DNA from 4 places in the Paenibacillus sp. FSL R5-0887 genome. Region 4 is predicted to be linked to each of the others. Evidence: predicted binding sites of a transcription regulator. Region 4 holds the regulator's gene; each other region holds the start of a gene.
The links. Region 4 encodes Rex, which represses fermentation and respiration genes when NADH is low (regulators of the CRP and FNR family bind a similar motif). Its sites were predicted from a motif close to TTGTGAAATATTTCACAA; they were not measured.

Region 1: MKY14_RS06670 (cytochrome ubiquinol oxidase subunit I) is a predicted target of Rex. The motif match lies at 5,973-5,990, and genes of this name have one in related genera.
Region 2: pflB (formate C-acetyltransferase) is a predicted target of Rex. The motif match lies at 6,104-6,121, and genes of this name have one in related genera.
Region 3: MKY14_RS26300 (phosphoketolase family protein) is a predicted target of Rex. The motif match lies at 3,293-3,310, and genes of this name have one in related genera.

The regions. Positions count from the first base shown of each region.
Region 1 covers NZ_JBBOCE010000001.1:1,477,009-1,485,329, reverse strand. The annotation lists gene cydC (thiol reductant ABC exporter subunit CydC) at 1-1,537, opposite strand, end outside; gene cydD (thiol reductant ABC exporter subunit CydD) at 1,534-3,378, opposite strand; gene MKY14_RS06675 (cytochrome d ubiquinol oxidase subunit II) at 3,447-4,463, opposite strand; gene MKY14_RS06670 (cytochrome ubiquinol oxidase subunit I) at 4,460-5,824, opposite strand; gene MKY14_RS06665 (hypothetical protein) at 6,374-8,221, opposite strand; gene MKY14_RS06660 (TetR/AcrR family transcriptional regulator) at 8,302-8,321, shown strand, end outside.
Region 2 covers NZ_JBBOCE010000001.1:2,830,129-2,838,449, forward strand. The annotation lists gene MKY14_RS12820 (carbohydrate ABC transporter permease) at 1-820, opposite strand, end outside; gene MKY14_RS12825 (extracellular solute-binding protein) at 949-2,355, opposite strand; gene pflA (pyruvate formate-lyase-activating protein) at 2,795-3,532, opposite strand; gene pflB (formate C-acetyltransferase) at 3,750-6,011, opposite strand; gene adhE (bifunctional acetaldehyde-CoA/alcohol dehydrogenase) at 6,266-8,321, opposite strand, start outside.
Region 3 covers NZ_JBBOCE010000002.1:1,917,017-1,925,337, forward strand. The annotation lists gene MKY14_RS26295 (ABC transporter ATP-binding protein) at 1-634, opposite strand, end outside; gene MKY14_RS26300 (phosphoketolase family protein) at 795-3,176, opposite strand; gene MKY14_RS26305 (GntR family transcriptional regulator) at 3,470-4,192, opposite strand; gene MKY14_RS26310 (hypothetical protein) at 4,280-4,468, opposite strand; gene guaD (guanine deaminase) at 4,780-6,144, shown strand; gene MKY14_RS26320 (uracil-xanthine permease family protein) at 6,183-7,535, shown strand; gene MKY14_RS26325 (ArsR/SmtB family transcription factor) at 7,864-8,184, shown strand; gene MKY14_RS26330 (saccharopine dehydrogenase) at 8,283-8,321, shown strand, end outside.
Region 4 covers NZ_JBBOCE010000001.1:2,557,925-2,566,245, forward strand. The annotation lists gene MKY14_RS11525 (3-hydroxyacyl-CoA dehydrogenase family protein) at 1-777, opposite strand, end outside; gene MKY14_RS11530 (AAA family ATPase) at 911-2,413, opposite strand; gene MKY14_RS11535 (hypothetical protein) at 2,406-2,948, opposite strand; gene MKY14_RS11540 (cell wall elongation regulator TseB-like domain-containing protein) at 3,360-3,878, opposite strand; gene MKY14_RS11545 (amidohydrolase) at 4,051-5,352, opposite strand; gene MKY14_RS11550 (redox-sensing transcriptional repressor Rex) at 5,339-5,992, opposite strand; gene dinG (ATP-dependent DNA helicase DinG) at 6,123-8,321, opposite strand, start outside.

The sequences.
Region 1 (8,321 bases), 1.1 Mb from region 4:
GTGCGTAGAGATGCTTCAAAACATGATGCTCTGTCACATAATCCAGCGATGAAGTGGGTTCGTCCAGAAGCCATACCCGTCCTTTGCGGAGCATCGCTCGCGCCAGAGCCAACCTCTGCTTCTCGCCGTCTGACAGATTCTCCCCTTTTTCATACACCATATCGGTCAACGATGTATCGGGCAGCTGCATTTTTGCTAGCACATCCAACAATTGTTCGTCTGCATGTTCTTCTCCATTCAGCAGCAGGTTGTCCCGGATCGTTCCCCGGAAGAAATGACTTTGCTGAAACACTACAGTAGCCGTTTGCCAAATGCTCGTTTCATCCAGTTCCTTCACCGAAATGCCGTTTAACCGTATATCACCGGCCGTTGGTGTTCGCAGCTTGAGCAGCAATTCGATAATCGTTGATTTTCCTGATCCACTCGGCCCGACAATCGCCGTTTTGGAACCAGGTAAAATGTGCAGGGATACATCCCTGAGCGCCGGTCTCCACTCCCCTTCATATTGAAACGTAACATCGGATAGCTCCATCGTAACGGCATGATCAACAGACAATGTGCCACTTGGCTGCGAAGACTGCTCATCAAAGGTCTGAACTGTTTCCGTCAGTCGTTTGGCTGCGTGTTCGCTATCCTCTTTATACGCGGGTAATGTGGCCATAGCCGCCGCTTCTTCAAATACGGTTTGTGATGCCATAACCAGCATGGCAAGAAATACGCCTGCAAGCGCTCCTTCCATAATTAAATAGGCGCCAAGCGTAAGCACTCCCCAGGAAACGAAAAACGTAACAAAAGTGTGCATCGATTGCCCGCGCAGCAGTTGCCCGGCTGCTCGTTGCTGCTCAGCTGCCAATACAGTGGAAGCATGCTGGAGATGTTCCTCCCGCTGTGCCAATTGACCATATACTTTTAAATCCCGGAAACCGTACAACACTTCGGTAACTTCCGTGGACAGCTGCGCCCTCTGCTCACGAACGCGTCCATGTATTCTCCGCTGCCCGAGTAACACAATTCCCGGTACAACGAATGCCGTTACCAGCATACCTATTACAAACAAAACGGCAATCCAGATCGAAAAGGTAGAAGTAAACAGCACCGTAGCCAAAAACACCATGACGACCATGATCGGAGGATAAGCGACTCGCAAAAAATAATTTTGCAAACTTTCCACATCCCCAACGATCCGCGCAAGCAGATCCCCGCTTCGATTTTTGTTCAATATACCAGGCGTTAAAGGAATAAGCTTGGCAAAAAAGGATGTACGTAAACGGCTAAGCATGGAGAATGTCGCCCGGTGAGAATACAAGCGTTCTCCATAACGACTCGCCGCCCGAAGCAGACCCAGCAGTTTGACCATGGAGGTGAGTACAATTAAAGTATAAAGCGGTGGCGCAAATACCGTTTGCGAAATCAGATATCCGCTCGCAGAAAAGAGTGCCACACCGGCTATGCCGGCGATAAATCCACCCAAAATCGAAAGAATGATATCCTTGCGCTCCTGAATCATCGCCTTTGACAGAACAGCCAGTTCATTCATGAGGATATCCCCCCTTTCCGCTCTACATCAATCATCTCGGCATACTGAGGCAGGCGCTCCAGAAGCTCGTCATGTCGTCCCGAGTCCACCAACACTCCATTGTCCATAAACAAAATCTTGTCGGCTTGTTGAATCGTATATAATCGGTGAGCTACCGTAATCATTGTAGCCGTTTTTGCCAGTTTGGCTATGGAGCGTTGCAGTACCCGCTCGGTGTGCAAATCAAGTCCAACTGTGGGTTCATCAAACAAAATGATAGCAGGACGCTTCAAAAAAGCGCGTGCTAAGGCAAGCCGTTGCTTTTCCCCACCAGACAGTCCCCGGCCTCCTTCACCAACAAAGGTATCAAATCCATGCTCTAATTGGGCTGTAAGCGCAGCGAGTCCTGCTTCTTCCCCCGCCCGCTCAATTTCTGCTCTGGAGATGCTCCCACGAGCACCAATCGCAATATTTTCAGAAAATGTGCCTGCAAAAATATACGGATGCTGTGTAATGTAGCTAACATGTTCGAACCATTCGGTTTCATCGTATTGCGAGAGTGGACTTCCATTCACCAGAAGCGTTCCCGATTCTGGTTTCAGCAGACCGGCAATGAGATGTAGCAAAGTCGTTTTGCCGGAACCGCTTTTGCCAACAATGGCAATGTGTTCTCCTGGACTAAGCTGGATCCGCCCCGTCTTAAGCTCGAAAGAATCTGGAGCATACTGAAACCGGAGTTGGTCAATTACGATGGACGGCGGTATTAAAAGGTCTCCAGAATGGGTGAGTTCCAATTTGCTTATTCTGTCGGTCCTATCACCGACCTTATCCATGCTGTCGATCTCGTCGATTCCATCGGTTGTTAATGCTCCTTCAATGCCATTAGCGTCCCTGCTCCCCCCTGCCGTTTCCTCAAGCATCTGTTCCACCTTACGAACCGCACCCATACTTGTCCGGCCACTGTGAAAGGCCGTTCCCGTATTCTTTAACAGGTTGTAAAACTCGGGAACGAGCAGCAAAACGAGAAAGGCGGTGTGGAACGTCATAGCTTTGAAAACGAGCAACTGGATGGCCAGTTCAAGAGCGACAATGCCAATGCTAAGCATTACGATCGATTCCAGCATGAAGGTATTCGTAAACGCAATCTTCAAAATGCCCATTGTGGCATCACGATAACCCAAGCTACTGCGCTCGATCTCCTGTTGCTGACGGTAAGCCCGTCCAAATATTTTCAATGTCACCAGTCCTTGAAGAGAATCCAGAAACGTCCCTGAGAACTCAGCCAGTTGCGCATATTTTTCTTCGGATTTGTTCTTCGTTTTCAGCCCTACCAAAATCATGAACAGCGGGATGAACGGAGCAGTAAACAATAGAATGAAACCTGTGTTGGCATGTTGGATAAATGTAACGACCAAAATCAGAACCGGGATGATAGCAGCTTCCATCATACGCGGCATGTATTGACTGAAATAACTATCGGCCTCATCCACAGCATCCAGAGCAACACTGACCTTTCCTCCCGTCTGTCCACGAAGGGTTGAAGGCATGGAGGCATGAGTCAAGTTTTGCAGCACGGCAGCGCGCATATTTGTCTTAGCAGTGGCAGCCATATGTAAGCCAACTATACCGTTTCCATAAGACAACAGTGTGCGCACAGCCATAACAGCTAGAAGTATGCCGAGCAACAGGATAACCGATGAAAATGAAGCTTTCTCGACAAAAATCCGTTGGACTGCTTCAGCAAGCAGTCCAGCCTGACTCACAATAGCTATACCAAGCGCTAGTGAAATGATTGCGAGGAGAGCCATGTTTTTCCTTTGTGAAGACATTTGTTGAGAAATCAGACTGGATTTCCTCTTCATAGATCACACCTCCTTTATCTATAGGCTTGTAGGAAAACCTCAAACATGCCGTAATGGATTAATCAGCTTTATTTTTTCCCTTTAACATAATCCGCATCAAACAGGAAGAGTTTGAAGACCAGAATAAGGGATGGGATCAACAGGCATAGACCGCCGATAAACACAATTACTAACGCTAAACCCATTGCCGGTGAAGTTGCACTGCTCTGAATCGTGATATACGGATCAAGAATATAAGGGTATTGCCCAATCCCATAAGCGAAAAAGGCACAGAAAAACTGCAACATGACGCATATAAAAGCTAATCCGTAACGGCGTCCGTTATATAATAGCCACATCGCGATCATGAAGAAAGCAACGGAAAGTGCCAGTAACCACCATAAATCCATCATATTTTGAAAATGGCGCTCATTGTGTTGACCCAAATAGATAAATGCTGTCAGTGCGAGGATTATCGTGGGTGTGCTCCAAAACAGGGCGTAGTTGCGCATCAGCTTCAACGCGGAATGATCCTCCGCCCGAGAAGCGTAAAATGTCAGAAATGAGCCGCTAATGAACAAAACGGACACGATTGCCAGTCCAACGATACTCCACGATAACGGATTGGTAAACAGCGCCCAGTAATCTAGAGAAACCGTCTCCCCCTGCTTCACGATAAAGCCGCCTTCAGACAAAGTTAGCGCCACTGACAACGATGCTGGAATAAGCAAACCTGTAGCTCCGTACAAAAAAAGATATACTATGTTTTTCTTGGAACCGTAATTTTCAAAAGCATAGAATGAACCGCGAATCGCAAGAAGAATCACTGCAATGCTTCCCGGAACAAGTAACGCGGAGCCATAATAATAGGCTGTGTCCGGAAAAAATCCGACGATGCCAATATAGAAAAAGATAAAAAATACATTTGTAATCTCCCATACGGGTGATAAATATCGGGAAATCAGACGATTAATGAGATGATCCTGCTTTGTTAAACGTGCATAAAAGGCGAAGAAGCCCGCTCCGAAATCAATGGAAGCTATAATTAAATAGCCGTACAAAAACAGCCAGAGCACCGAGATGCCAATCAATTCGTAACTCATCATTCAGTGCCCCCCTTTTCCGTAAATTGATTAGGATGATCCTTCATCCATTTCTCCATCTCAGCTTCTGCCGGATTATTGTTGAACAAGCGTCTCAGCACGATTACACACATACTGCCGAGTACGATGTACAAGAGCAATAAGGCGAAGAATATAATTCTTACATTCGGTGAAGACGTGGCAGCCTCCTCAACACGCATATATCCACGGATAATCCACGGCTGTCGGCCAATCTCTGCATAAAACCATCCCAGCTCAACAGCCAGAAAAGCGAGAGGGGCGCTCAGTGCGATGATGCGAAGCATCCACTTGTTAAGCTCATTACGCTTTTTCCAGAACACAAACAGAAAATATAGAAACGAAATCGCGAGCAGAGTAAATCCAATTCCGACCATTAAATCAAACAGATAATGAACGAGAAGCGGTGGCCATTCTTCCTTGGGGAATTCCTCGAGCCCCGTCACCTCTGCATTAAAGTCTCCAAAGGCCAGGAAGCTGAGCAGCTTCGGCAGATGAAGAGCCCCTAGAACTTCATGCTCTGCATTCAGCCATCCCAATAGTACCAAATCCACACTGCTGCTCGTCTCAAAATGCCACTCTGCCGCTGCAAGCTTCTCTGGCTGATGCTCGGCCAAAAACTTGGCAGACACATCACCGGCTAACGTGTTCAGCAAACCGAATAGTAAAACGACCGCCATCATTAGATTTAAAGATTTTTTGTGGTATGCGGACACACCTTTTCTCAGCATCGCGAAGGCTGCAATCCCGGCTAACAAGGCAGCTCCAGTCAAATAGGCCGAGCTTAATACATGGAACACTTTGGAGAACGTCGCCGTATTCAGCATCGCTTGCACCGGGTTAATCGCTGTGAATTGGCCTGCTTCCATGACAAAGCCTTCAGGCTGGTTCATGAATCCGTTCACCGTCGTAATAAAAACGGCAGACATGCCTGCCCCGGCGACAATCGGTATCGTCAGCAGCCAATGGATATACGGATTTTTGAACCGACCCCACGTATACAAATAAATGCCCAAGAAGATAGCTTCAAAGAAGAACGCGAACACCTCCATGAATAACGGAAGTGCAATGACATTCCCAGCCAGTTTCATAAAATTCGGCCATACCAGGGCCAGCTGTAGTGAAATCGCTGTACCGGTCACGACACCAACCGCCACAGAAATGACAAATCCTCGAGACCACCGCTTTGCCATAAGTGTATAATGGGGGTCCTTCTTCCGAATCCCGATAAACTCTGCTATAGCGATCATTAGCGGTATACCGACGCCAATCGTCGCAAAAATAACGTGGAACCCGAGAGTCAAGCCTGTCACCAGCCTGCTCCATAGCACCGTATCAATTGCCATTCTTTACTGCTCCCTTCAAAACACTGTTCATTTTTCTATGATTAGGCCTGCTAACTGTTGGCTGCATTCAATATCAGGTTTAGCAAGGTTCAGCGACATCGTTGCCTGTTCGTTTTAGTATGACGTTCATCGTTCTTTGCTATGTAAAAAGAGAAAAAATTCACAAAGCAAGAGTTGGCGAGCCCGATTTATCTGATACTGAGCAGTCAAAATTATAATGTGACCCAATAATTAAAATCATCTTATCTTAAATTGCAAGTAATTCAATCACAGATATCTCTTAATCCCTAAACGTTCAAGAAAGGGTCAAATCTTTCTGACAACTCAGTGAATAACACAAAAAGTACCCGAAGGAGCTATTGATTGATTAGTGCATATGTGATGTCACAAGTTCCCTCCTACTTCGATGCTGGCAAAAAAACGATATTTTCTCATTTTGAGCCATAATATATCCCCCTTTTGCAACAAAAAACACTGACTCAAATCATCAGTGTTTTTTGAATTAAAGCTAATGTCATCTTCGTCATGACAAATCTTGATCTGCCAATATCATTTAGTACGACCGTAGAAAAAAGAATACCCATCTGACTTCCCAAGCTTAGTCGTCTCCGTTCCGTCCACTAGCTTGACCGCTTTCAGCAACGATACAATTTGCGTATGCATTAGCTTTGCATCAAATTTGTCCATCTCTCTGTTGTCACTTTCCACGAGCAGATAGTCGGGCATTGGAATGAAACCAATCACCGGTATCCCTGCTTCAAATAAGGGCTGACTCTCTCCAAACTCAAACTTGTTATGTCCACGCAATAATACAGTACGTGTGCTATCTGTCTTTTCAATAGCCTTCAGCCAAATGGCTGCCATCATTTCATTGCCCGCATAGGTATATTCTGTACTTATTTGTCCAGTTGGACCATAGTGACCCGTATCATCGTCCTTCCACTCCATGCTGCCTAAATGCTCAACCGTAATTCCAGCTACAGCTTTTAAATGGCCATTCTTGCCATCCCACAGCTCTCGATGCCCCTCCATCCAGGTAGAAGTCGCCTGAGAGGACCCTTTGAACTCCGGCAATCTAAAATGCCCTGTCACAAAAGCAAATATCATCGTACGTTCCGGCTGCTCCTGCTGTAAGTAACGAATCATAGACAGCATGCCCACAGCGCCATTCTCCTCCACCACATTTATCCCATCCGTATGAGTATTTACGATAATTGCTTCGTCTTTATTCTTACCGTCAATTTTCACATAAAAGGATTCTGTTGGGGCATCTTTTTGTATTACCGCTTCTAAAATAACCGTACCTTCTTTATGCTCCTGAGCTGCCCTGATAACCTTTTGCCCTTCCGTTTCATTCACCCAGATCGCAGGGATTCCAGCATAATCGGTGGTAAAAGGCACATATTGCTCTTCAACCTTATCGTCAGATACCCCTTTCCAGACTAAAACAACAGCTTTTACGCCCATTTCCTTCGCTTGCTCCAATTTAGCTTCTTTTAATGCTGTAGTGAGGACCAGATCGCCTTCATTTGGGGCAATTTGGTTGTCCATTGGAGATGAAGCCCGCATATTCATAACGATCCCACTTGGAAAATTTCTGAAATTCTCAATTTCAATGACAGCAATTTTTCCGCTGGCCTGGCCATATTCACCACGCTTCGTATACACCAGCTCCCCAGTTACACCTTTTTCGTCAGTTTCCCCGGAATAGGGAAAAGCTGAAGAGACATGAATTGCCTGCTGATCAATCATTAAAGCACTGTTCTTTTCTTCCCATCGGTCAAAAGTATAGCGATCACGAAATACTTGCAGCCCCATATCCGTTACCTGTTGCTCCAGCCAAGCAATAAACTGATTGTGACCCTCAGAGCCGGTTGTACGGCTTCCAAAAGAATTCATTACTTCAATATCTTTGAGCATCACTGCTGCAGAATCCAAATTGCGTTCATCGATCGTCACTGTCGTATCAGCAGCTAATGCTACAGGTGTTGTAATAGGTTTTGCGTAGACTCCAATACCCCAAAGTGCAGTAACGATAAGTGCAGCAATGCTGAATAACACTTTACGAACCACTAGAAACGGAGTAACTCTTCTGCTTACCTTTTGCCCCAAGAGTCCTCTCCATATGCCCGCTATGATCAGCAAGAGGATAGAAAGCGCAAGCAGCCAAAAATTTCTTGTTAGTAAGAATAACCCTTCTGCCACCATCGCACTAATAAATACTACATGTAACTTCTCACGCTTCTTTAATAGTAAAAAAGAGATGCCTAATTCTGCTAATAAAAAGATGATGGTCACGATTGAGATTACCGTTTCTTCGCCAATGAATACCGTAGCACTTAGTGCTAGGATCAAAAGCAGCACTGCTGACAATCGTCTATATAAGATTTCTAACATGACGCCCTCCCATTTTAACTAACGATTATTTTGACATTACATTTGTAATGCCTTATGGTTTTAGCATATTGAAAAGACTCATGAAAAACAATGAAACGAA
Region 2 (8,321 bases), 270 kb from region 4:
TAAATGCAAAGATCAGGACAGCGATGGCATTTCCGTATCCATACTTAAAGTTCGTGATCGCATATTTAATCATGTATGTTGCCATTACATCGGTTGAACCTGCAGGTCCCCCCTTAGTCATAACGATGACGATATCCGCAGCTTTCATTGCTCCAGCAATGGATAGCATAATTACAACCGAGATGATCGGTACGATTAGTGGGAGCGTGATACGAGTAGCGCGTTGAAATCCAGTTGCGCCGTCAATGGCTGCAGCTTCATCCAATTCACCAGGAATAGCTAGAATCGCCGCTAGGACCATAACGATATAAAATCCAGTCCACTGCCAAGCATTCGTCAACAAAATAGAAAGCATTGCAAATCTTTCATCTGACAGCCAGTAAATAGGATTAATTCCTACTAGACTAAGGAGCTTATTAAAAAGTCCAATGTTGGGCTCATAGATAAACCCCCAGAGAATACCGATAACCGCTGTAGACATAATGGAAGGCATAAAGACTGCTGTCTTATATAAGCCCTTTAACTTCTTCACATTAGAAATTAATAACGAGAAGAATACGATCAACGGTACCTGTATACATACGGAGAAAAGAATAAACCAACCGTTGTTTTTAACGGATATCCAGAATCGTTCATCTCCTAGTGCTTTCTCATAATTACTTAATCCGGCTGATTTAACCGTCTCCGATACACCGTTCCAACTAGTAAAGCTGTAATAAATAGAACTAAAAATGGGGTAAATGAAAAACATCGTGAACAATATCAATGCTGGAAGAACGAAAAGGAAAAATACCACTGGATTTCTTAATGCTTTATTCATGACTACCTCCGGTTGCTTTGACATCTGGCGAATAGTGAATGCTTCAGATCAAGTGCAAACACATATTTTCTTTGATTTTAAAAATGTACCCTGGATTTAGCACCAGGGTACATTCAGTTTGCAGCTATTTATTCAACTGCTGCGTTTGCTTCTTCTTGTACCTTTTGCAAAGCTTCGCCCATTTTCTCAGGAGTCGTCTGATCGCCAATCAGTTTTTGAATTTGAATGTTACTGATTTCTGTAGTTACATCAGCTTGAACAAGAGAGTCAAATGCTGGGAACGAAGATTGTGAGTTGTTAAGTACACCTACGATTTCGCTCATCAGATCATCAGTAATATTCTCATTCAATACGTTTTGGTCAATCTTCATTGCTGGCAATACACCATCTTCAACAAGTCCGCGCAATTGCATTTCTTCATTAAATAAGTTTTTAATAAAAGATTTCACAGCAGCCAATTGACGTGGATCTTTCTCAGCAGATGCAGAGAAACCATAACCATTGTTCACATCGCGCATCAATGCAGTTTGGTCACCCGCTCCGCCTTCAACTGCTGGGATGTTGAAGAATCCAACTTTACCGATCAAACCTTCGCCAGATTGGCCCGTTTTAAATACGGAAGATTTCCAAGTACCATCATACAGCAGGATCGCTTCACCACTAGTGAATTGTGTTGTGTATTCAGCATATTCAAAGCCAAGTTCGCCTTTTTTGAAGTAGCCTTTATCAACCCATTCTTTGTATTTCGCAAATCCTTTTACTACATTTGGATCAGACCATTTAGCTTCGCCTGTTGCAAATTTAGCAGTTACATCCGGACCTGCATAACGTGACCACAGGTGGTTAGCTAACATAAGTGGTACCCAACCAGCTTTGGATGCACCAGCCAAAGGTACTTTTCCATCAGCCTTGATATCAGCCAATTGTTGTTCCAATTCAGCAAATGTTGTTGGAGCCTTCCAGCCCTTGCTTGTATAGTATTCTTTGTTATAGAAGAAACCTTCACCAGAACCACCGATTGGCAATCCATAGATTTTTCCTTCATAAGTGAAAGGATCAAGATTTGAGAATTTATCCTTAATTCCAAGTTCCTCAAGGATTGGAGTCAGGTCAAGTAATTTACCTTCTTTAGCATAGATCTTGGAGTCAGGGCTGCCGAACAGATCGAAGATTTCCGGTGGATTACCCGCAGCCATTTCACCACGCAATTTTTCTTTACGGTTTACATCTGAATCTACCCCATCGAGTTTAAAGGTCAGACCCGGTACATCCTCTTGTACTTTGTTAACTACTTCTTCGAGAATAGCCAGACGTTTCTGCTTGTCTGCACCGATTTGAGTGTGACGAATCGTCATTTCAAATGGCTCGTTATTTACCGGTTCTTCTGTTGCTGGAGCATTTGTAGCGGCTGAGTTAGTCGCGGTAGCGTTTCCATCTCCTTTGTTAGAAGACGCATTGTTGTTGCCTCCGCAACCAGTCAGTAAAGCTGATGATACGAAAATCAGGGACAATAGCAAAGTCATACTTTTTTTCATTTCTTGTGACCCTCCCTATATATTGATGTGCTTTACACTTCTTATTATAGAAAACAGACTTCATTATCGTAAGGTTAAGATTCATCCACTATAGGGATAAAAATCTCTAATGTAAGCGGAATCAACTACACGATAAGTTATATTTTATAACATTAAAATGTTAAATCGCTTTATTCATTTGTTTTTCTCATCACAAAAGTTTGTTTCTCTTTAAAAACATTTAATTAAAATATAAAATTAGTCATATTACCTGACATATTCATTTATTATCTACCCCATAAACCACGTGTAACTATAGCATGTCTTTATTAGGAATAATATAAAATTCCCCCTCAGAGGAGCTTTAACCCCTCCCTTTTTACTTCCTCATAACAAAAAACCGCACCTTCAGTGATGATCAACCACTGAGGGTACGGTCTCTCTTAAAAATAGATTTCTATTATACCAATGCCGTTTGCTTACGACCTTCTTCGACCAAGCGGTATGCCCGTTGCACTTCTTCTTCTGTTGGAGAAGGTACTCCATCCAGTTCATAAGCTTTGCCGAGCATTTCCCATTTATAGATACCCATCTGATGATAAGGTAAGATTTCGAATTTCTCGACGCCATTTAAGGTTCCAATATAACGACCTAAGTTAATGAGATCCTCTTCACGATCATGAATACCAGGAACATATACATGTCGGATCCACATCTTACGATTATGGTCTGAGAGCCAGCGTGCAAGCTTCAAAGTTCGATCATTGGATTTACCGGTTAATTTGATATGCGCTTCTTCATCAATATGCTTCAGATCAAGCATAACCAAATCTGTTACATCCAATAAGTCATTAATCTTGTCACCTTCGTTGTAACCATTACTGTCTAATGTGGTGTGCAAATTCCAACGCTTCTTCACTTCCGTAAATAACTGCTTTACAAATTGCGCCTGCAAGGTTGGTTCTCCACCGGATACAGTTAACCCGCCACCGGATGAACGATAGTAGTTTATATATGGCTCGATTTCCGAAAGCACTTCTTCTAGAGTCATTTCTTTACCTTCATCTAAAGCCCAGGTATCAGGGTTATGGCAATACTGACATTTCAGCAAGCAGCCTTGCATAAATAAGACAAATCGAATACCAGGTCCATCAACGGTTCCAAAGGTTTCCAAAGAATGTATGCGACCTTTAATCATAGGATGTCATCCTTTCGCCACGCCAGACTAACAGTCCCTTTTTCAACGATGAAGATCCCTGTCCTTGAGACTGTCATATCCCTATATCGCGGCAATAAAATTTAAAATTTTAACAATTCTCAAACAAGATATTACCGCCCTTGAGACAAGGGCGGTATCTTCCTTGCAATTATTTCAATAGTAGTACTAATTCAAAGATCTTCATGACAGGAACAAATTACATCGAACCGTGGAATGTACGGTTGATTACATCCATTTGTTGTTCACGAGTCAGCTTGATGAAGTTAACTGCATAACCGGATACACGGATAGTCAATTGTGGATAGTTCTCTGGGTGCTCCATAGCGTCCATCAGCTGTTCACGGTTAAATACGTTAACATTCAAATGCTGAGCGTTGTTATGGAAGTATCCATCCATCATGTGTACCAGGTTAGACTTACGGGAATCCTCGTCTTTACCAAGTGCCTTAGGTACGATGGAGAACGTATTAGAGATACCATCTTGTGCATCGGAGTAAGGCAGTTTAGCTACAGAGTTCAGGGAAGCCAAGGCGCCTTTCTTGTCACGTCCGTGCATTGGGTTAGCACCTGGTGCGAAAGGTTCACCTTTCTTACGTCCGTCAGGTGTAGTACCTGTCTTCTTACCGTACACTACATTCGAAGTAATGGTCAGTACCGATTGAGTCGGCACAGAATCACGATATGTTTTGTTTTTACGGATCATAGTCATGAAGGTTTCAACCAATTCTACTGCGATGCTGTCAACAGCATCGTCATTGTTACCGTAGCAAGGGAATTCGCCTTCGGTTTCGAAATCGATCGCAATACCTTGTTCGTTACGAATAGGTTTTACTTTGGCGTATTTAATTGCGCTTAGTGAGTCAGCTGCAACGGACAGCCCAGCAATACCACAAGCCATCGTACGCAGAATGTCACGGTCATGCAGCGCCATTTCGATACGTTCGTAAGAATATTTGTCATGCATATAGTGAATGATGTTCAAAGTGTTAACATAAGTCTTAGCCAACCACTCCATCATCGGTTTGAAACGTTTCATTACTTCGTCATAATCCAGATATTCAGAAGTGATCGCTGGGAATTCCGGTCCAACTTGTGCTCCGGATTTTTCATCTACACCACCATTGATAGCATACAGTAATGCTTTTGCCAGGTTGGCACGAGCACCGAAGAACTGCATTTGTTTACCGATACGCATTGGAGATACGCAGCAAGCAATCGCATAATCTTCACCCCAGTATGGACGCATTACATCGTCATTTTCATACTGAATTGCACTAGTTTCGATGGAAACCTTAGCACAATATTTTTTGAAGGCTTCAGGCAATTTTTCGGACCACAGTACAGTTAAGTTTGGTTCCGGAGCTGGACCCAAGTTGTACAGGGTGTTCAAGAAACGGAAGCTGTTCTTAGTAACACGAGTTGTTCCGTCTTCAGCCATACCACCGATGGATTCAGTTACCCATGTTGGGTCGCCGGAGAACAGATCATTATAGTCAGGTGTACGCAAGAATTTCACGATACGCAGTTTCATTACGAAATGATCGACGATTTCTTGTACTTGTTCTTCAGTCAAAGTACCTTCAGCAATATCGCGTTCTGCATAGATGTCCAGGAAAGAGGACACACGGCCCAGGGACATCGCCGCACCATTTTGCTCTTTAACTGCTGCCAGATATCCGAAGTATACCCATTGAGTAGCTTCTTTGAAGTTGGTCGCCGGTCTGGAAATATCCATACCATGAGCAGCTGCCATTTCTTTTAATTCGCCAAGTGCACGAATTTGCTCGGACAGCTCTTCACGCAAACGAATGATATCTTCAGTCATGGAATCTACTTCAAGCTCAGTTTGTTGTTGTTTTTTGTCTTTAATGAGGAAATCAATACCGTACAGAGCAATGCGGCGGTAGTCGCCGATGATGCGTCCGCGGCCGTAAGCATCAGGAAGACCTGTAATTACGCCGGATTTACGCACAGCTCTCATGTCTGGTGTATATGCATCAAATACGCCTTGGTTATGCGTTTTGCGAATGTTCGTAAACATGTCAACGATGTTTTGTGGAAGCTCGAAGCCATAAGCCTTCGTAGCATCAACCATCATCTTGATCCCGCCGAATGGCTGGATGGAACGTTTAAAAGGAGCATCAGTCTGTACGCCTACAATTTGTTCCTTGTCCTTGTCAATGTAGCCTGGAGCATGTGAAGTGATTGTGGAGACAGTATCTAGGGAAACATCCCATACGCCGCCTCTTTCTCTTTCTTCCTTGCTCAATTGGGAAATAATCTTCCACAGTTCAGTTGTGTTACTAGTAGGTCCTACGAGGAATTCTTCGCTTCCTTCATAAGGCTTAATGTTGCTTGCGATAAAGTTGTTAACGTCAACTTTTCTGGACCATTTACCTTTTGCAAAACTTCTCCAACCGGATTTCACTTCTTGTACATCTTTTTCAATCACCGACATGCTAAATCCCTCCATCTATATTTATATTATATTTGTAGAGATCGCGGGCTTGAAGGTTGATCCCGTGTCTCGTGATCCCAAGAAAAATATGGTTGTTCGAAAATTCACAATCATTGTTCCATATATGGGACCGTTGTTTATATAAACATTTTAGTTTATTTTCTATAAATAGACTGTGACAAATATCACCTTTCCGGTGATATTTGTCACTTATATCTAATCCACAACCATCCTATTATCTACTTAACCAAATATTAATTATCAAATCTTCCGTAGAAAGCATTACGATATACATCTGCGAGTTCAGATACCAGCGGCAGCTTAGGATTGGCAGTTGTACATTGATCTTCAAATGCACGGTCAGCCAAGTAATCTACATGGGATTCAAAATCCTTAGGATCAAAGCCCAATTGTTGGAAGGATTCTTCGATACCCAGTTTTTTGTTCATGTCGCGAATAGCATTGATCAGGCTAGTTACACCTTCTTCAGTTGTGCGAGCTGGCAATCCCAGAATACGGGCGATTTCTGCATAACGCTCGTCAGCTACGAAGTGTGAATATTTAGGGAACGAAGCGAACTTCGTAGGTTTCTTAGCATTGTAACGAATAACGTGTGGCATAAGGATCGCATTAGTACGACCGTGAGCAGTGTGATATTGACCGCCCCATTTATGCGCCAAGCTGTGGTTAATACCCAGGAAAGCATTAGCAAAGGCCATACCAGCAAGTGTTGATGCGTTATGCATTTTTTCACGGGCAACTCTGTCGCCTTCAAGAGCCGATTTTTCAAGGTATTGGAATACCAATTGGATTGCTTTAATTGCCAGACCATCCGTGTAGTCACTCGCCATAACAGATACATAAGCTTCGATGGCATGTGTCAATACGTCCATACCTGTATCAGCTACAGCAGTTTTTGGCAAGCTATATACGAACTCTGGATCAATGATAGCTACGTCTGGAGTTAGCTCGTAGTCAGCCAAAGGATATTTAGTGTGTTGTTCAGTTGTTTTATCGGTAATAACTGCGAAAGATGTTACTTCCGAACCTGTACCCGAAGTAGTTGGAATCGCTACAAACTTAGCTTTGTTTCCAAGTTTAGGGAATTTGTAAACCCGTTTACGGATATCCATGAATTTTTGTTTCAGACCATTAAAGTCTGCGTCTGGATGTTCATAGAATAACCACATTCCTTTTGCAGCATCCATTGGGGAACCACCACCAAGTGCGATGATGCAGTCCGGTTGGAATCTGTTCATCATTGCTGTACCTTTTTCAACTGTAGTTGTCGATGGATCTGGTTCAACTTCCGAGAACACTTCGATCGCTACAGGAGTTTGGCGTTGACGCAGGTAATGTTCAACTCTCTCAACATATCCAAGCTTAACCATCATTGGGTCAGTGATAATTGCGACACGTGTGATATCAGGCATTTTGGTCAGGTACTGAGTAGCGCCTTTTTCGAAATAGATCTTGTCAGGTACTTTAAACCATTGCATATTCACGGTACGACGATTCACCCTTTTCACGTTGATCAAATTGATTGCTGTAACGTTTTGCGACACGGAGTTACGACCATAAGATCCGCAGCCCAGCGTCAACGAAGGGATGTTAGTGTTATAGATATCGCCGATCGCACCATGAGTGGAAGGCGAGTTAACGAGAATACGTCCTGTTTGCAGACGGTTAGAGAACTTCATGATTACTTCTTCGTTGTTGGAGTGAATAGCCGAACTATGGCCCATACCACCAAATTCAACAACTTGTGCTGCGCGTTCAATACCTTGATCTGCGTTTTTAACTTTGTAGCAAGCAAGCACAGGACTCAATTTTTCAGCGGACAATGGATATTTAGTGCCTACACCTTCAAGTTCTGCTACCAGAATCTTAGTGCCGGCAGGAACTTGAATGCCGCACATTTCAGCAATTTTCACTGCGGATTGTCCAACGATTGCTGGATTAACCGCACATTTATCAACGTTCATAGCGCCGCTAGTAAGTTTGGCAGCTTCTTCTTTGTTAACAAAGTAGCAGCCATTAGCGATCATTTTCTTTTTCACTTGATCGAAGATTGGTTCTTCGATAATAACAGCTTGCTCGGAAGCACAGATCATACCATTATCAAATGTTTTGGAAAGAATGATGTCCGTTACGGCTTGATCGATATCCGCGCTCTTTTCGATGAATGCAGGTACGTTACCAGGACCTACGCCAAGAGCTGGTTTACCACAGCTATAAGCTGCTTTTACCATTGCAGAACCGCCTGTTGCGAGAATAAGTGCAACGTCAGGGTTGTTCATCAAAGCATTT
Region 3 (8,321 bases), on a different contig from region 4:
CTGCTAGCCCGATCACAATCCATAGAAGCGTTGAGCCCATATCCTTTTCTGTCAACACATTATCAACGATCATCTTCGTCAAAAAAGGTGGAACAAGCTCTACCAATGTAGTAAAAATCAACATAATCGCCGCAGCGATCATTTGGATCTTATAAGGCTTGGCATAGCTCAGCATCCGAAATAGAACCTTGCCGTTACTCTTGCACACCGGACAAGCTTGCGAATCTTCCGGCAGTGGATTGCGGCATTTTGGACAATTTCTTGGAAACTCTTTTTCAGAAGCGGTTGGCCGTTCCTCGCCTTTAGCTACAGCGCCAATTAATTTAGAAGCAAAACCAAATATAGAGGTAAGTGATGCTGTATAACGTATAAGTATAATAGGCCCCTCTTGGGTATCCACAAGCAACGATCCGCCGCCTACCCCGCCTACTACCCGGGCATCAGTAATATTCGAGACTAGAAGCTTTGAGACCAGTTTCCCGTCCGTTCCCCAAACGGAAATCTCCTTCTCAGTCAATACAAGCCACTGCTCACCGAATTGCCCATCTTTCATTAAATCAGATACAGAGTGAAATAAAGGTTGTTCTGTAAGCTGTATTTCTATAGACTTGGGAAGTTTATCAATAGATGTCATACATTTCTCCCCTTTCTTTACCCACCTATTTACTCACATATATTTACAGTGGTAAAGATGAAAAAATGATTATAATTGTTTTGTATGGTTATTTAAACAAATAAAAAGACACCTCTAAAGGTGTCTTTTTGTATTACTTCCTATGGTACCGGCTATACGCTTATTTCAAAGCTTTCCATACCCAGTTCTCTACTTCTGGCAAATCAATACCCTCTTCACGAATGAATTGGTGATGTTTCTTAACGATAGCATCCATTTCATCTGCGATCGCTTTATAGTCGTTAGCATTAGGCAAGCTCAGAACAGCTTCCTTCGCCAAGTCAAAGCGGTCCATTTGATTCAATACGCGCATATCGAATGGTGTTGTGATATCGCCATTCTCGCGGTATCCGTGTACGTGCAGATTATGGTTATGACGATCAAAGAACAAGTCTTTAATCAGACCTTCATATCCATGGAAAGCGAAGATAACTGGTTTATCTTTTGTGAAAAATTGATCAAACTCTTCGTCAGATAAGCCACGCGGATCTAATTTTTGACTTCTCAGTTTCAACAAGTCTACCACGTTGATATATCTAATTTTAAGGTTCGGCAGTTTTTCATGCAGGATAGAGATGGCAGCCAAGCTTTCGATAGTTGGTTCTGTACCTGCAGAAGCAAAGACAACATCAGGCTCTCCACCTTGATCGGTGCTTGCCCAGTCAATAATCTTCAGTCCTTTATCCACCAGCTCTTGTGCTTCATCCGCACTGAACCATTGTGGACGAGGATGTTTGGAAGAAACAATCAAGTTAATTTTTTGACGGTCATTTAAGACGGTGTCAAAGACAGCCAGCAAGGAGTTGGCATCAGCCGGCAAATACTCACGGATAAATTCTGGTTTTTTATCAGCCAAGTGACCTAGCAAACCTGGATCTTGGTGAGTATAACCATTGTGGTCTTGCTGGAATACAGTTGAAGTTGCTACCACATTCAATGATGGAATATCCGCACGCCAGCTTTGATCTGTTGCTTTACGCAGCCATTTGAAATGCTGAGTAATCATCGAATCCACGACACGCAAGAAAGCTTCATAGCTTGCAAAGAAACCATGGCGACCTGTCAATACGTAACCTTCAAGCAAACCTTCTGCCTGATGTTCAGACAATTGGGAATCGATAACACGGCCATAAGAAGCTAGGAATTCGTCATTCGGCTCAATCACTTGATCCAACCATTGACGTTTCGTTACTTCAAAGACAGGTCCCAGACGGTTGGACATTGTTTCATCCGGTCCGAAAATTCTGAAATTGCGGTTCTCTTCGTTCAGAGAGATAACATCTTTCATGTATTTACCCAGAACGGCCATATCTTGTGCTATTACTTCACCTGGTTTGGAATTATCAAGTGCGAACTTACGGAAATTCGGTAAGTTTAGATCTTTAATTTGGTTGCCAGCATTAGTAACTGGGTTCATTCCCATACGTCTGTCGCCAGTTGGCAGAATCTCAGCAAGTTCAGCGTTCAGACGACCATTGTCATCAAATAATTCTTCTGGTCTATAGCTGTTCATCCATTCCAATAACGCTGGAGCATGCTTCATATTTTTTTGATCCACTGGAATCGGCACCTGATGGGCACGGAAAGAGTTCTCATTCGGAACACCATCCCATTGCTTTGGACCCGTCCAGCCCTTAGGAGAACGGAAGACCAACATTGGCCAAACCGGACGCGTCAGGTCATTGTTGTCACGTGCATTCTTTTGAATCGCTTCAATTCTTTCAACGATGGTATCAAGCACCTTAGCCATTTCCGGATGCATTAGATCAGGATTTTCGCCTTCAACGAAGAACGGTTCCCAACCCATACCTTTAAAGTATGCAGTAATTTCTTCTTTGGATTGACGAGACAGAATCGTTGGGTTACTGATTTTGAAACCATTTAAGTGCAAGATCGGCAGAACTGCACCATCAGTAACTGGATTGATGAACCGGTTGGAGAACCATGAAGCCGCTAATGGGCCAGTTTCAGCCTCTCCATCACCAATAACAACCGCGGAGATCAAATCTGGATTATCCAGAATTGCACCTACACCATGGGATAGAGAATAACCTAATTCGCCACCTTCGTGGATCGATCCAGGTGTTTCAGGGGCAGCATGGGAAGCAACTCCACCTGGGAAAGAGAATTGTTTGAACAATTTCTTCAGGCCTGGGATATCTTGTGTGATTTCCGGATAAATTTCAGTATAGCTACCATCGAGATAGGAGTTCGAAACCATAACCTGACCGCCATGACCAGGGCCCTCGATGTAGAACATATTCAAATCATATTTAGTAATGACCCGATTCAAATGGGCATAAATAAAGTTCTGGCCTGGAATAGTTCCCCAGTGTCCAATGGGCTTAATCTTTACGTCTGCTTCTTTCAGCGGTTCTCTTAACAACGGATTATCTTTCAAATACAGTTGACCTACAGAGATGTAGTTAGTTGCGCGCCAGTATGCATCAAGCTTCTCTAAATAAGTTTTTGATGAGTAATCAACATCCATGGATAATACCATTTCTTCCACTCCCCAAAATTTTTTCTGTGTCTACATTGCCGTAATTTCTTCCACAAGTACATCATACCGCCGCGAAAAATTAATTCAACCTTTTCAACAAATGATACGGTCCAATTTTGTGAAAATATGAACATAGTATGAAATACAGTGTCAATTGTCTGTAAAAATACGTCAATATTAATATATATGTAAAAATATGGACTGAAGTTTGCGGGGGTATTTGCTCCTTATCCTTCATCTATTTTGCGCAAAACAAAAAAAATAAGACCGAGAAAAATTCCCCAGTCTTACTTTTAATGAACGGACACAAAGGTATTAAATTTTAAGTATTTATAGTGGAAGCGCATATGGGAGAATTCAAATGGCGTGCCATTATCTAAAAAGAAAATCCCTTCCATAATGCTTACTGGCTCATTTGCCTGCAAATGCAGCAGCTCTTGATCCGTAGCCTCAGAGGGTTCTGCGGATATCGATAAAAAGGATTTGGTTACCGCCAGATTTCGTGAATCCTCCAAATAATTAAAGATAGATCCTTCAATAATGGTCTGATTTAAATTCTGCACGATTTTGATTGGGATATAACCCGTTTCAATCATAAAGGGTTCATCATCAAAAAGACGTAAGCGAATGATTTTGTAAACAAAATCATGAGGGCCTAAAAACAGATCCCGCTGTAGTTCTTCCGTTGGTGGAATGACCTCAAATTTCAAAACTTTAATCTTTGGCTTCTTCCCATTCATTTGAAAATTGTCGGTGACACCTAAATTAGAGCCTTCGTAGTTAAAAATAGATTCATTTTTTATGTATAAAGGATTTATAAATGTCCCTGAGCCACGCTTTTTAAAAATAATGCCGGCATTTGCCATTTTAGTCAGAGCACTTTTAATAGAACTACGACTCACTTGATAAGTTTCACTAAGCGTTCGTTCATCCGGTAATTTCATATCGGGAAACTGCCCAGCAAAAATTTTCATTTTTAAGTCATCAATAATTTGTTTGTAGACAAACTGTGTCATGAAGTACTCCTTTTCAGGTCGATACAAGTTTTATTTCAATCTTTACTATAACATAATAACCAGACGTTTATAATCTATCCGGCCAGCTTATTTACGTCGGCGATTTGTCATGCGATTGTACATCACTAAACCGGCAATGACCATGCCCAGCGTCCCCATACTACTTGCTGATTCAGCCTGCATACCAAACAAAATGCACAGGTTAGTGACCAAGCTTTTTGTAAGTACAGCAACAATAATTAACATCAACGGGCGCCAAATGTTGTATCTTCTCATCCAGGCAACACTCCTAATCCAATTTTCTCAAACTATTGATCGATTTCATCTATTATATCACAAGATAGTAACCGCATTCATTTCCTATAACCGTAAAGAAATCGAAGCCGATCAGCATTTTTTACTTCCCTCTATCTTTTTCTGTATTCTAGCCTAGCGAACGTGACGTCTATGCGTCATATTCGCTTTCAATTCCTCAGCTTCTCCTATCCGTCAATTACGCCTTTATTCGACTTTTGGTCTGGACTTATCCTTTTTCACGGATTATAATAACGAATGCACACCAAAAGACGAACATTAAGGCGGAATTCATGAGAAATTATATGCAAATATTCCTAGGCACTTCATTTTCTAGCCTATCTCCAAAAGAAATTCAAATTTTAAAGGATCATCTCTTCTGTATCAATTCGGATGGGATGATAGAAATGATCGTTGCACCGGAGCACGCCGACTATCAACCCTTGCTTGATGCTTATCAAGGTCAGGACAATTTTCATGTATTAGCCGAGGGCCAGTATTTTTTGCCCGGCTTTATCGATCTGCATGTCCACGCGCCACAATGGGCTCAATCTGGAACTGCATTAGATATCCCGCTCTATGATTGGCTAAATACTTATACCTTCCCACTGGAGTCTAAATTTTCGGACCTGGCTTTTGCAAAAAAAGTCTACGATGACGTGGTTGGTACTTTGCTCGCAAACGGAACCACTACAGCACTTTATTTTGCAACGGTGCATAAAGAGGCCAGTCTATTATTGGCTAAAATATGTGCGGAAAAAGGACAACGTGGACTCGTTGGAAAAGTGGTTATGGACGATCCGCAGGGAAATCCTGAGAATTACCGCGACTCCGACACCCACACCGCACTAGTGGATACGGAAGAATTTATACTAGCTGTACAAGAACTCGCTAAATCTACTAAACAAGGCGTTTATCCAGTAGTGACACCAAGGTTCATTCCAAGCTGCACTAATGAGGCTTTACAAGGCTTGGGAGAACTTGCCGCTAAATATGATACGTATGTGCAATCGCACTGTAGTGAAAGTGATTGGGCGCACGGTTATGTGCAAGAACGATTCCAAAAGAACGATGCTTTTGCCTTGCATGATTTTGGTCTGCTCAGTGATAAATCTGTCATGGCTCATTGTAATTTTTTAGATGAAAATGATGTGAATTTGTTTGCAGAGACAGGAACAGCTATTGCGCATTGTCCGATATCCAATGCGTATTTTGCCAATAGTGTCATTCCGATCGCTGACTTCCATGCCAAAGGCGTTGAGATTGGTTTAGGCTCTGATATTTCCGGAGGTTTTTCACCTAGTCTCTTCGATAACATTAGACAAGCCGTAATGTCTTCAAGAATGCTGGAGGATGGTGTGAATCCCTCACTTTCTGCACAAAACCGCGGAGTACCGGGATCACGAATTACGATCCATGAATCCTTTTATCTTGCTACCGCTGGCGGCGGAGAAAGCTTAAGCTTACCTATCGGCCGGTTACTAGAAGGTTATGCATGGGATGTTCAAATAATCGATACGAAAGTACCCTCGGCGAAATTGCCCGTCTTTGATGAGAATGAAGATTTGCAAGATATTTTTCAAAAGATAATGTATCTGGCTAGACCTGAAAATATCCGTGAAGTCTGGGTACAGGGTGAAAAAGTTCATTCGCGTTAAAGATTAATTAAACTAGAAAACTTAAGGTGGGCATCGGAGTGAAAACACAAGTAAACGTACAAGAGCAAGCACATTTGGAATCACAGCTACTAACTGTCCTACCCGATGAAAAAGTTTCATTTAGTAAATCCGTCATTCTCGGCTTTCAACATGTATTGGCTATGGATGTCTATGTAGTGCCATTCCTTATTGCGATGTTAATCGGCTTACAGCCCAATCAGTCCAGCGCGTTAATCCAATCCACCTTTATTGCCGCAGGACTTGCAACGATTGTGCAAACCTATTTCTGTATGAAGCTGCCTATCGCTCAAGGTCCTTCTTATGTTCCACTGGGTGCGATCGTCAGTATTTATGCAGCTAGTGGTGGCGGGGAGCTCGGTTGGAGCTCCGTGTTAGGTGCCAGCTTAATCGGGGCCATCCTGGTTATTATTTTGGGTTATGCGGGGATTTTTAATAAAATCGTTAAAAACTTTATCCCGCCTATCGTAGGTGGCACAATCATTTTCATTGTAGGTCTATCTTTATTGCCTGTTGCGATCAGAGATAATATCTACGGAGCCTCCGGGGCTTCAATTAATCAAAATGTATTATTAGCCCTTATTTCAGGTGCTACACTGCTTATTTTTGTGGTTCTCGGTACTTTGTTCCGTAATAAAGGATCTGTCTTCCGAATTCTTTCCGTAATGATGGCGTTAGTAGTTGGATGTATTTCGGCTAATATTATGGGCGTTTTAGATTTCTCAGCGATAAGTAGTGCCAAGTGGTTTAGCATGCCGCGAATCGCTTTTGTTGATTTCGGCTTTTCCTTCAATTTTTCAGCTATTATCACCATGGTTATTATTTATATCGTGCTGCTGGCTGAAACAACAGGCACCTGGTTTGCGGTCAGCAATGTAATCAATAAACCTTTGACAGACAAAAATATTAACCGCGGCGTAATTGGAGAAGGAATTGGCTGTCTTATTGCTTCTGTGCTCGGTTCGACTCCTGTTACAGGTTATTCAACTAATGCAGGGATCATCTCCATTACAGGTGTTGCCAGCCGCCGGGTTTTTCTCGCTGTAGGAGGATGGTTTGTCCTCTTTGGTTGTTCCGGTAAACTCGCCGCTTTGATCTCTTCCATTCCATCCGCTGTAATCGGCGGCGTCTTCGCCATCATCTGCGGCATCATCGCAATTAATGGTGTGCAAGTAATGAAAAATGTAACCATCGGCGAAAAAGAAATGTACATTATTGCCTTACCAATGATCATCACCTTGGCTTTGGTACTCATTCCTGGTGACTACTTGAACTCTTTGCCTACATTCGTACAGTATTTATTAGGCTCACCTATCCTAGCTGCTTCATTGGCAGCAATCTTATTGAATAAATTATTACCTAGTGGAAAATAGAACATAAAAAGGAGCAGCCTCTTATTGATCCTTTTTTATCCCCGCGAATAAGCCGAGCTTTGTATGCTACCTTCTGGAATTCCTTAAACAAAAGACACCCATCGAGGTGTCTTTTGTTTAAGGACATGATTATTTTTTACTTGAGTTCATCCATAAAACCGCCTTACCATATGACCTCACAATTTTAATACAAATATCCATATGTCCCTTGATTATATTTAATAAACTAGGATTCCTCCAAAATAACGGAGACTATCAACGCATTGAATTATTCCCTGAAATATATTATGATACGTTTAAACAATTAAACATTATAACGGAGGGAGTTATGAACGAATCTAGTAGTAATCAGAAGGCGATTCATATTTTCGAGAATTTAAGCCCCTATTTCCAAGGCTTGGGGGATCCTATTCGTCAGCAAATCATTGCATTGCTGATCGACAAAGAGAGTATGAATGTGAGCCAAATTGCAGAGCATATCCCCATGTCCCGGCCTACAGTCTCTCATCATCTGAAAATATTACGGCAAGCAGGGCTGCTTAAGGTTCAGAAGAAGGGCACGGAAATGTTCTACAGACTTGAGTTTGACGAAGCGATAGCGCTTATGAAACAACTTGTCCATTTCGTTGAAGAGGAATGCCAGTGCTAATTAATGCCATTAACCTGACTAGCACTTGTCATTCCTATTTTTTTAAGCAATACGTTAAATAACTTAAACATATAAACATTTAAATGGAGGTTGCAGATATGCATAGGAAAAAGGTACTTATTGTAGGAGGATACGGT
Region 4 (8,321 bases):
AGGACGATATTTCAGCTCACCATATTCACGGAACATATTTTCGAGTGCAGCAAGAACCGAATCCAGACCAAATCTGTCAGCCATTTCAAGCGGTCCATATTGGAATTGATAACCAATACGCATAGCATCGTCAATATCCTGTGCGGAGGCAACGCCCTCTTGCAGTACATGCATAGCTTCGTTGATAAACAAGCAAATGAGGCGTGATGTTACAAATCCTGGGGATTCATAAATCATTACACCTTTTTTCTCAACAATTTCATCAACAAAGGATTTTGTATCTTCAAAAGTAGCATCTGAAGTTTTCAGACCGCGTACAATTTCAACAAGATCCACTTTAGCTACAGGGTATATGAAATGCATTCCGATCACGCGTTCCGGATACATTGTAGAACTTGCAAGTTCAGTCAAGCTAAGTGTTGACGTATTGCTGGCAAGAATAATGTGGTTTGGACATACTTGATCCAGTTGATTCAATATTTTTTTCTTTTCTTCTAAATCCTCAACGATTGTTTCGATAACCATGTCACAAGAGCTCAGCTCTGCGAAATGTGTCACTTTTTGAATACGGCTAAGAATCAGCTTCTTCTCAGCTTGAGTGATCGCCCATTTCTCCAGTTGCTTATCTAGACTTGTCTCGATCATTTCGTAGGAGTAGTCCAGTTTCTCAGGGGTTTTCTCCACCAGCAATACATCCAGGCCCTTGGCTGCCAGCATTTCGGCAATCCCTTGTCCCATTGTGCCACCGCCGATGACACCAATTTTCTTGAAATTCATAAAAAAGTCTCCATCCTTTCAGGTATCTATACTTTTGTATTGTACCTTGTCTGTCGCAAAAATTTATAAAGCCCGACATATAATGATATCTTAGCATGCCTGAAAAGTAAAAAAAAATAACCAGCATAAATATTTATGCTGGTAAACGCACGCTGTCACGAAATTGACATCGAAATTGCTCTCCAGAGAGCACTTCTTCCTTCATTAAAATGTCAAGGGAGTAATCAAATACATTTCGTTGCTTTTCAAGGTGGTCGTGAGTACGTACCATCAACTCGTCCAATATTTTACTGTTTTCCTTCATAAGCTCTTCAGTGGTAACCATTTCCAGCTTGGCAATACCCAACGAAGTCAATCCGGATTTCATCATGGTTTCGACAATATTCAGGGCCTGATCAAAATCGCCACGTGAACCTGTGCTTCGTCCGCCATAATACATTTCTTCTGCAGCCGCTCCACCAAGTGCGATCATAATCTGATCTTCGAGATAATCTTTGGTGTACAGATACTGCTCTTGCTGAGGATTGTGACGTACATAACCAAGGGCTTGCCCCCGCGGAGTCAGCGTAACCTGACTGACACTTCCCGGACGAAGCAGTTCTGCCATAATGGCATGTCCCAATTCGTGGATCGCCACACGTTTTTTCTCTTCGTGGTTAGTTTCTCTGTCCGTTTTTTCCCCCATCATAACCTTGTCAATCGCCATCGACAGATGCCGCTGCTCAACCTCTGTCAATTCCTCACGCATCATATAAATTGCTGCCTCATTCATAACACTTTCGAGCTGAGCACCGGAGAAACCATAGGCTTCTTCGGAAATTTTGTCGAGGTTCACATTGGCATGAAGCGGCTTATTTTTGGCATGCAATTCGAGAATCGATCTGCGGCCTTTTTTATCAGGCATGTCCACTTGAATATGACGGTCAAACCGGCCAGGACGCAGCAATGCTGAATCAAGCATTTCTTTACGGTTAGTGGCTGCTACCAGTAGAATGCGTGGTGTTTCGTTGTTATAGATCCCGTCCATCTCAGTCAACAGCTGATTCAAGGTCTGATCATATTCTCGCTGCTGTCCGCCCTCACGCTTACCGCCAATTACGTCAATTTCATCTATGAAAATAATAGCGCTTTGCTTGTTTTCCTTAAGGGCGCGGGTACGGGCATCCTTAAACAAATCGCGGATACGGCCGGCACCGACACCTACGTACATTTCTACAAACTCACTGCCTGATGCTGCCACAAATACAGAGTTTGTATAATGTGCTGCTGCTCTAGCCATAAGGGTCTTACCTGTTCCTGGAGGGCCTGTAAGCAGAATCCCTTTCAAAGGCCGAATCCCGAATTTGCTGATTTCCTCATGCCGGATCAAAAAATCCAACGCTTCACGAAGCTCCTGTTTTGCATTGTCTTGCCCGCCAATTTCTTCAAAAGTAAGCTTTGAAGGTCCATCCTTCTTGCGTTTCTTCCCGGCACCTGCATTTACCGCAAGTCCGCCTCTTAAATGAGCAATGATAAGTAAAGCCGTGAGCATCCCAGCAGCAATTACAATCGGGAATATATTAATGCCTAGAAAAGCCATAAAAATAAACAAGACAGGAATAAATCCGATTAGAATTTCTTTAAGGTATTTAGGCATTATTCCATACCCCCAATGTCGCAGGTTTACGCGGCAAAATAATAAATTTGCTTTCTTTTCCATTACTCAAGCTTACATAGACATTATTGTCATCAATTTCTGTTGAGGCTATCACATTTTTATATTGTGGATATTGCGCTTTGAGTCCATCAAGTTCTGTGGGTATAAGTGTATATTTACGGCTCTCCATAGCTTCGGCTACAGAGAACATCGCTTTATCCCAGTATTCATCCAGCAGTTCACTGGAGTTCTGTTCTACATCAAGTTTTAGTGTACGTCCATCAATCATCGATTTTCCTTCTTGGGAGACGTACTGAACCAGTTCACGTAATTTCGTGCCTGGCTGGAGATCAAGTTTCAAAGTGACCTCATTGCGGTTAATACTGATATGAGAATTATTGACGCCCTCATATTGAGATACAATCTTCTGAAGTGGTTCCTGCATTGCAAACTGACGATACAAAAAGAAGCCACCAAACAATAGAGTAGCCGACAGTAGAGACGTTATCAGCACAGGTACAAGACGTAATTTCAAGAAACGTCCTCCTCTCAAAGATGACAAAATATAAAGCTCATTATAATAATTTATAGCTACTTGAGAGCTCATCAGAGAGACTGAAGTCTCTTATTGCTGTTCCTAATTACAAGTAGTAGTATATCACAGGTGTATATACTAATTTCAAAATAAATGTGAATATATTTAAAATTTAATTTTTTAAATATTTACATCAATACCAAATAAATTCCTCACTTTCGACAAAACTGGCCTTGATTTTTAATCAATCGGCCTATTTTCGTATGTGAATTTAAGAGAATATTCGGTGATAACTACCCATTCAGTATATCACTTAGTATATCACTTTTGTACATCAAATAAATGTAAACAAGCGAACTTATAATAAGTTCGCTTGTTTACTATGCCACCCTTAATTTCCTTATGTTCAGCTTAACTTTTAGGTAAACTGTAACCTTCGCCCATTCGGGACCCATCCGAAAAGCGATAAAATTGATAATAATACCGACCGCTCTGATTATAAAAAAGCTGCCAAGCATACTCTCCGTTATATACTCCCGGCAGCAAGCGTTCAATCGTTATGTCCGGAAGATCAGCTTTGATAATGCCGCGTATTTGGGCTTCCGAGGTTCCTTTACTTAGTTCCTCAGCAAACACTGCGTCGTCGCCTTCAGCAAATTTTCCATCTACCGTAAAGCGGACCCAGACCATAAGAGCAGTCCCGGCTTCATTTTTCCCAGTTAATACCCAGTACACTGCATTTTCATCCCAAACCGATTTTTGTGCTTTGGTTACCTCTGTTAGACCCGCTCTGGTTTTGGCAACATCCTTAGCGATATCACGCTCGTTCCATTGATCTTTCATAATATAGGCATAGAACTGGATAAGTCCAAACCCCAGGAGCAGAATCAGAACTGACCCCAGGAGGATCCATTTTTTCCTTTTCTTCAAGGTACAGCTCCCTTTCTAGTAATATATCTTTTTTGATTATATAACACACCCGCGTGTTTATCCAAAATTTCATAATTTTCTAGCTTTCCCAGCCTTAAAAATACACAAAAGGCCGCAACTTTTGCTAAAAGCAAAAAGTCGCAGCCTATTATTTATTCGTTATTCTCCAGACTTAACGCTTCAATAAACCTTCGAAGGCTTCTTGCGCTTTACGCCGGATAGCTTCCTCATCCAGGGTTAAGCATTGTCCATGCTTGATGACCTGTTTACCATTCACCCACACATGCTCAACATCCTTAGCGCTAGCAGAGTAAACTGCATGAGACAACAGATCTGTGTGTGGCAGCAAATGCGGCTGATCGATATCAATAGCAATGAAATCTGCTTTCATCCCTACAGCAAGTCTGCCTACATTATTTAAAAAGATGGACTGCGCGCCATATTCTGTAGCCATACGCAGAGCCTCTGGAGCTGGAACAGCCGTTGGATCACCGCTGACACCCTTATGAATGAGAGCTGCAAGCCGCATCTCTTCAAACATATCCAAGTTATTGTTGCTTGCCGCGCCATCCGTGCCAAGAGACACCTTCACACCAGCTTTTAGAAGATCAGTAACCCGAGCCACTCCGCTAGCCAGCTTCAAATTACTGCCCGGATTATGAGATACACCCACATTATGGCGAGCCAAGATCTCAATCTCTTCATCATTTAAATGAACACCATGTGCAACTATCGATGGACGTGTGAACATGCCAAGCTTCTCTAAGTGAGCTACAGGACGCAACCCGTAATCCGCCACATTTTGTTCCACTTCACGTTTCGTTTCGGACATATGCGTATGCATCGGTAAATCCAGATCATGCGCTGCCTGCACGAACTTAACCAGGAAGTCCGGAGGGCAAGTATAAGGGGCGTGCGGCGAGATCATAGTAGTAATTCTACCTTCAGCCTTTCCATGCCAGTTACGGGCAAAAGAAATCGCTTCCGCAAGCTTGTGATTCTGTACATCCTCTGGACATAACCCGATCACACCACGCATCAATACGGAACGGATACCTGATAACTCAGCTACCTCGGCTACTCGGTCCATATGATCATACATATCGAGGAAGGTCGTAGTTCCACCCTTCAGCATTTCCAATACAGATAAGGAGGTTCCCCAGTATACATCATCACCGGTGAACTTTTCCTCCATCGGCCACATCTTCTCCTGAAGCCACACTTGTAGCGCTAAATCATCTCCATATCCACGCAGCAAAGACATCGCCGCATGACCATGTGTGTTTACAAGTCCAGGCATGAACAGCAGACGGCTGCCATCAACCACTTGCACTCCAGCTTCCATCTGAGGCTCTTCTTTTCCTATGTAAGTGATTAAATCATCTTCAATAGTCATATATCCACTCAGAACCGGCTCATCCGTTCCCGGAGTCAGAAAATACCCGCCCTTAATTATCGTTTTATTGTTGTTCATGTTCGCTTTCTTCCTTTCCATCCCGCAAGTAATAAGCAAGACTTTGCAGATCAGTTGTAAAATCAGCTGCATGCACCCGGATATTCGGTGGTGTCTTCAGAATCACAGGGGCAAAGTTCAAAATCGCTTCAATCCCAGAAGAAATGAGAATATCTGCTACATTTTGAGCTTCTGAATCAGGTACGGTAATAATGGCAATGCGAATACCTTGCTCACGAATCGTGCTGCCTAGTTCATCCATCGGTTGCACAGTAAGGGAGTTGATCTTACGTCCAACCTTAGGAGCGTACGAATCAAATATAGCCGTGATTTTCATAGTATCTTTAAGATATGCATTGTAATTAGACAAGGCATGTCCGAGATTACCTGCTCCAACTAAAGCTACATTAAGCTGTTGATCCAGCTTCAGGATATGACGGATTTTCTCAATAAGATACGTTACATCATAGCCGATACCTTTTCTGCCGAAGTCACCAAAATATGCTAAATCCTTACGAATCTGTGCGGGATTAAGATCAAGCTTTTGTCCAAGTTCCTGAGAGGAAACTGTTAATATTTCGCGATTCTGGAGATCATTCAAAAAACGCAAGTACACAGGCAGTCTGCGAACAACGGCTTCTGATATTTTATCCGATTTCATATTTTTCCTCCTAAAAATAGTAATGTTCTTGTGAAAATCCATATTCAAACGTCTACCTCTCCTTATTAAGGACGGTACTGTAACACACCGCCCTTAAGGATAAGGAGGAGCTAAACTGAAGACGAGCGTTTTAAGAAGCGCCGCCATCCTCTAGCCATTCCGCTATGCGTGGGACCATTTGATCAGTAAGCATATGCTCCATTTTGGGACCAGGCAATGAATAAAGGAAATACTTCCCGTAATGAGATTCAATAACCCTTGTATCATAAACAATAACTATTCCGCGATCCTGCGCCGTGCGAACCAGTCTTCCGAATCCCTGCTTAAAACGAATAACCGCTTGAGGAACAGATAATTTCATGAACGGATTCTTCTTCTGGGCCTGTAATAACTCCGACTTCGCTTCCGCCAACGGGTGATTCGGCGGTTGAAATGGAAGTCTCACGATGGCCAGGCAAGTCAGTGCTTCACCTGGAATATCTACACCTTCCCAGAAGCTGCTCGTCCCCAGCAATACGGATGCTGCACTGTCCTGAAAGCGGCGGATCAGCTTGCTCCGGCTGCCACCTTCCACGCCTTGACCAAGCACCGTAATCTCTTGTGAGGCCAAAGCCTCTTTAAGCGGATCATATACCTGACGCAGCATTTTATAAGAAGTAAACAGAACCAGCATCCGCCCACGTGTTGTTTTAGCAGCTTCCGATAATGACTGTACGAGTGTATCGACAAATCGAGCATCGCCCACACTCCCCTTCACACTAGGAAAATCACGCGGTATAACTAGCAGTGCCTGCTCGCGATACTTAAAGGGAGATGGAAGGAGTGAGGTCATTAGACGTCCCTCTTCTGCAGCTTCGTTAAGTCCGAGATTATCAATCATAAATTGAAAAGACTTATCTACAGACAGCGTCGCCGAGGTAAGCACGATGCTTTTTTTCTTATCGAAGAACAACTCTTTAAGCTGGCTGCTAACATCCACAGGGACGGCATACATCTGCAGTGATTTGCTGCGGTAATTTCCATTTGCCTCCAGCCAATATACTACATTATCGTCATTCAGCCCCATAAAGAATCTTACTTGCTCACGGATGGAAGCCAAATCCTTAAATAAACCGCTAATATCAGTAACAAGACTGTCTGCTGAAGATTGGCTTTCCTGGTCGCGCATCTCGTTAAGCATTTTATCACCCTTACGGATGATGTCGCTTAACGTCAGATTCATAGTGTTCTCTAGCGCAACCAATTCATCCCAATCCTTCGGCTTACGGGCGGGAATCAACCGCATAACCAGTTGTCCCGCTTCCCCTGCCCCTGCATCACTGCGTTCCGGCAAAAGGCTGAACAGCTTGTCGCTGAGTGCATCCCAGGTTTCTTTGACGGTAAGCAGATCCGGGTAGATCCGATCGATGACTCCGCTCCATTCTGAAGCCTCTTCACTGCCTGACGACTGTAATATTTGACGAAGAGCAGGAAGCTGTCCGTTTCGGCTATCTTTATACAGCCGCGATAATGTGTGTGCCACAGTGAAATGCTTCATATGCATGCCAAGATGTTTACCAGCCACATCTTCTAAATGATGTGCTTCATCAATGACAAGATGCTCGTAAGCCGGAAGCAGCTGGTGCCCAGCCTTAACATCTGCGAATAGCTTGGAGTGGTTCGTAATAACCACGTCAGCAATCCCAGCTTCATGCTTGGCCCTATGATAATAACATTTGCGGAACCAAGGACAAGAACGGCCCAGACAGGAATCGGTATCGCTTGCCACCGTCTCCCAGAAATCACCGCCCCGGCCGCTTAAATTCAGCTCTTCATCATCCCCTGATTCACTTTGAGTGAGCCATACAATCATCTGAGCGGCAGTAAGCGCATCTTCCCTTGGGCTTATAAAGTCCTTTTTATTAATTTTATGCTCAAACTTACGCAGACACAAATAATGCCCTCTTCCCTTAAAAATAGCAGCTTTAAACGGAAAAGGAACTACCTGCGTTAACAAAGGGATATCCCGCTCGCGCAATTGGTCCTGCAGATTAATGGTATGAGTGCTGACCATGACTTTTTCATTGGTGCGAACGCTTTGATAAATGGCAGGCAACAAATAACCGAGCGATTTACCGGTTCCTGTGCCCGCTTCGATCAGTAGGTGTTTGTCTTCGGCAAGTGCCGTCATCACCTCATTGATCATAATATCCTGAGCTTCCCGGCTTTCATACTGCGGTAATGTGTCTTTAAGTCGTTTGGTTACTTCGTCCATATAATCAGTAAAAGATAAATTCGCTAGCGGATTCTCAGCATGCTCATCTCTAGGTGGCGCTAACTCCGTCCAATC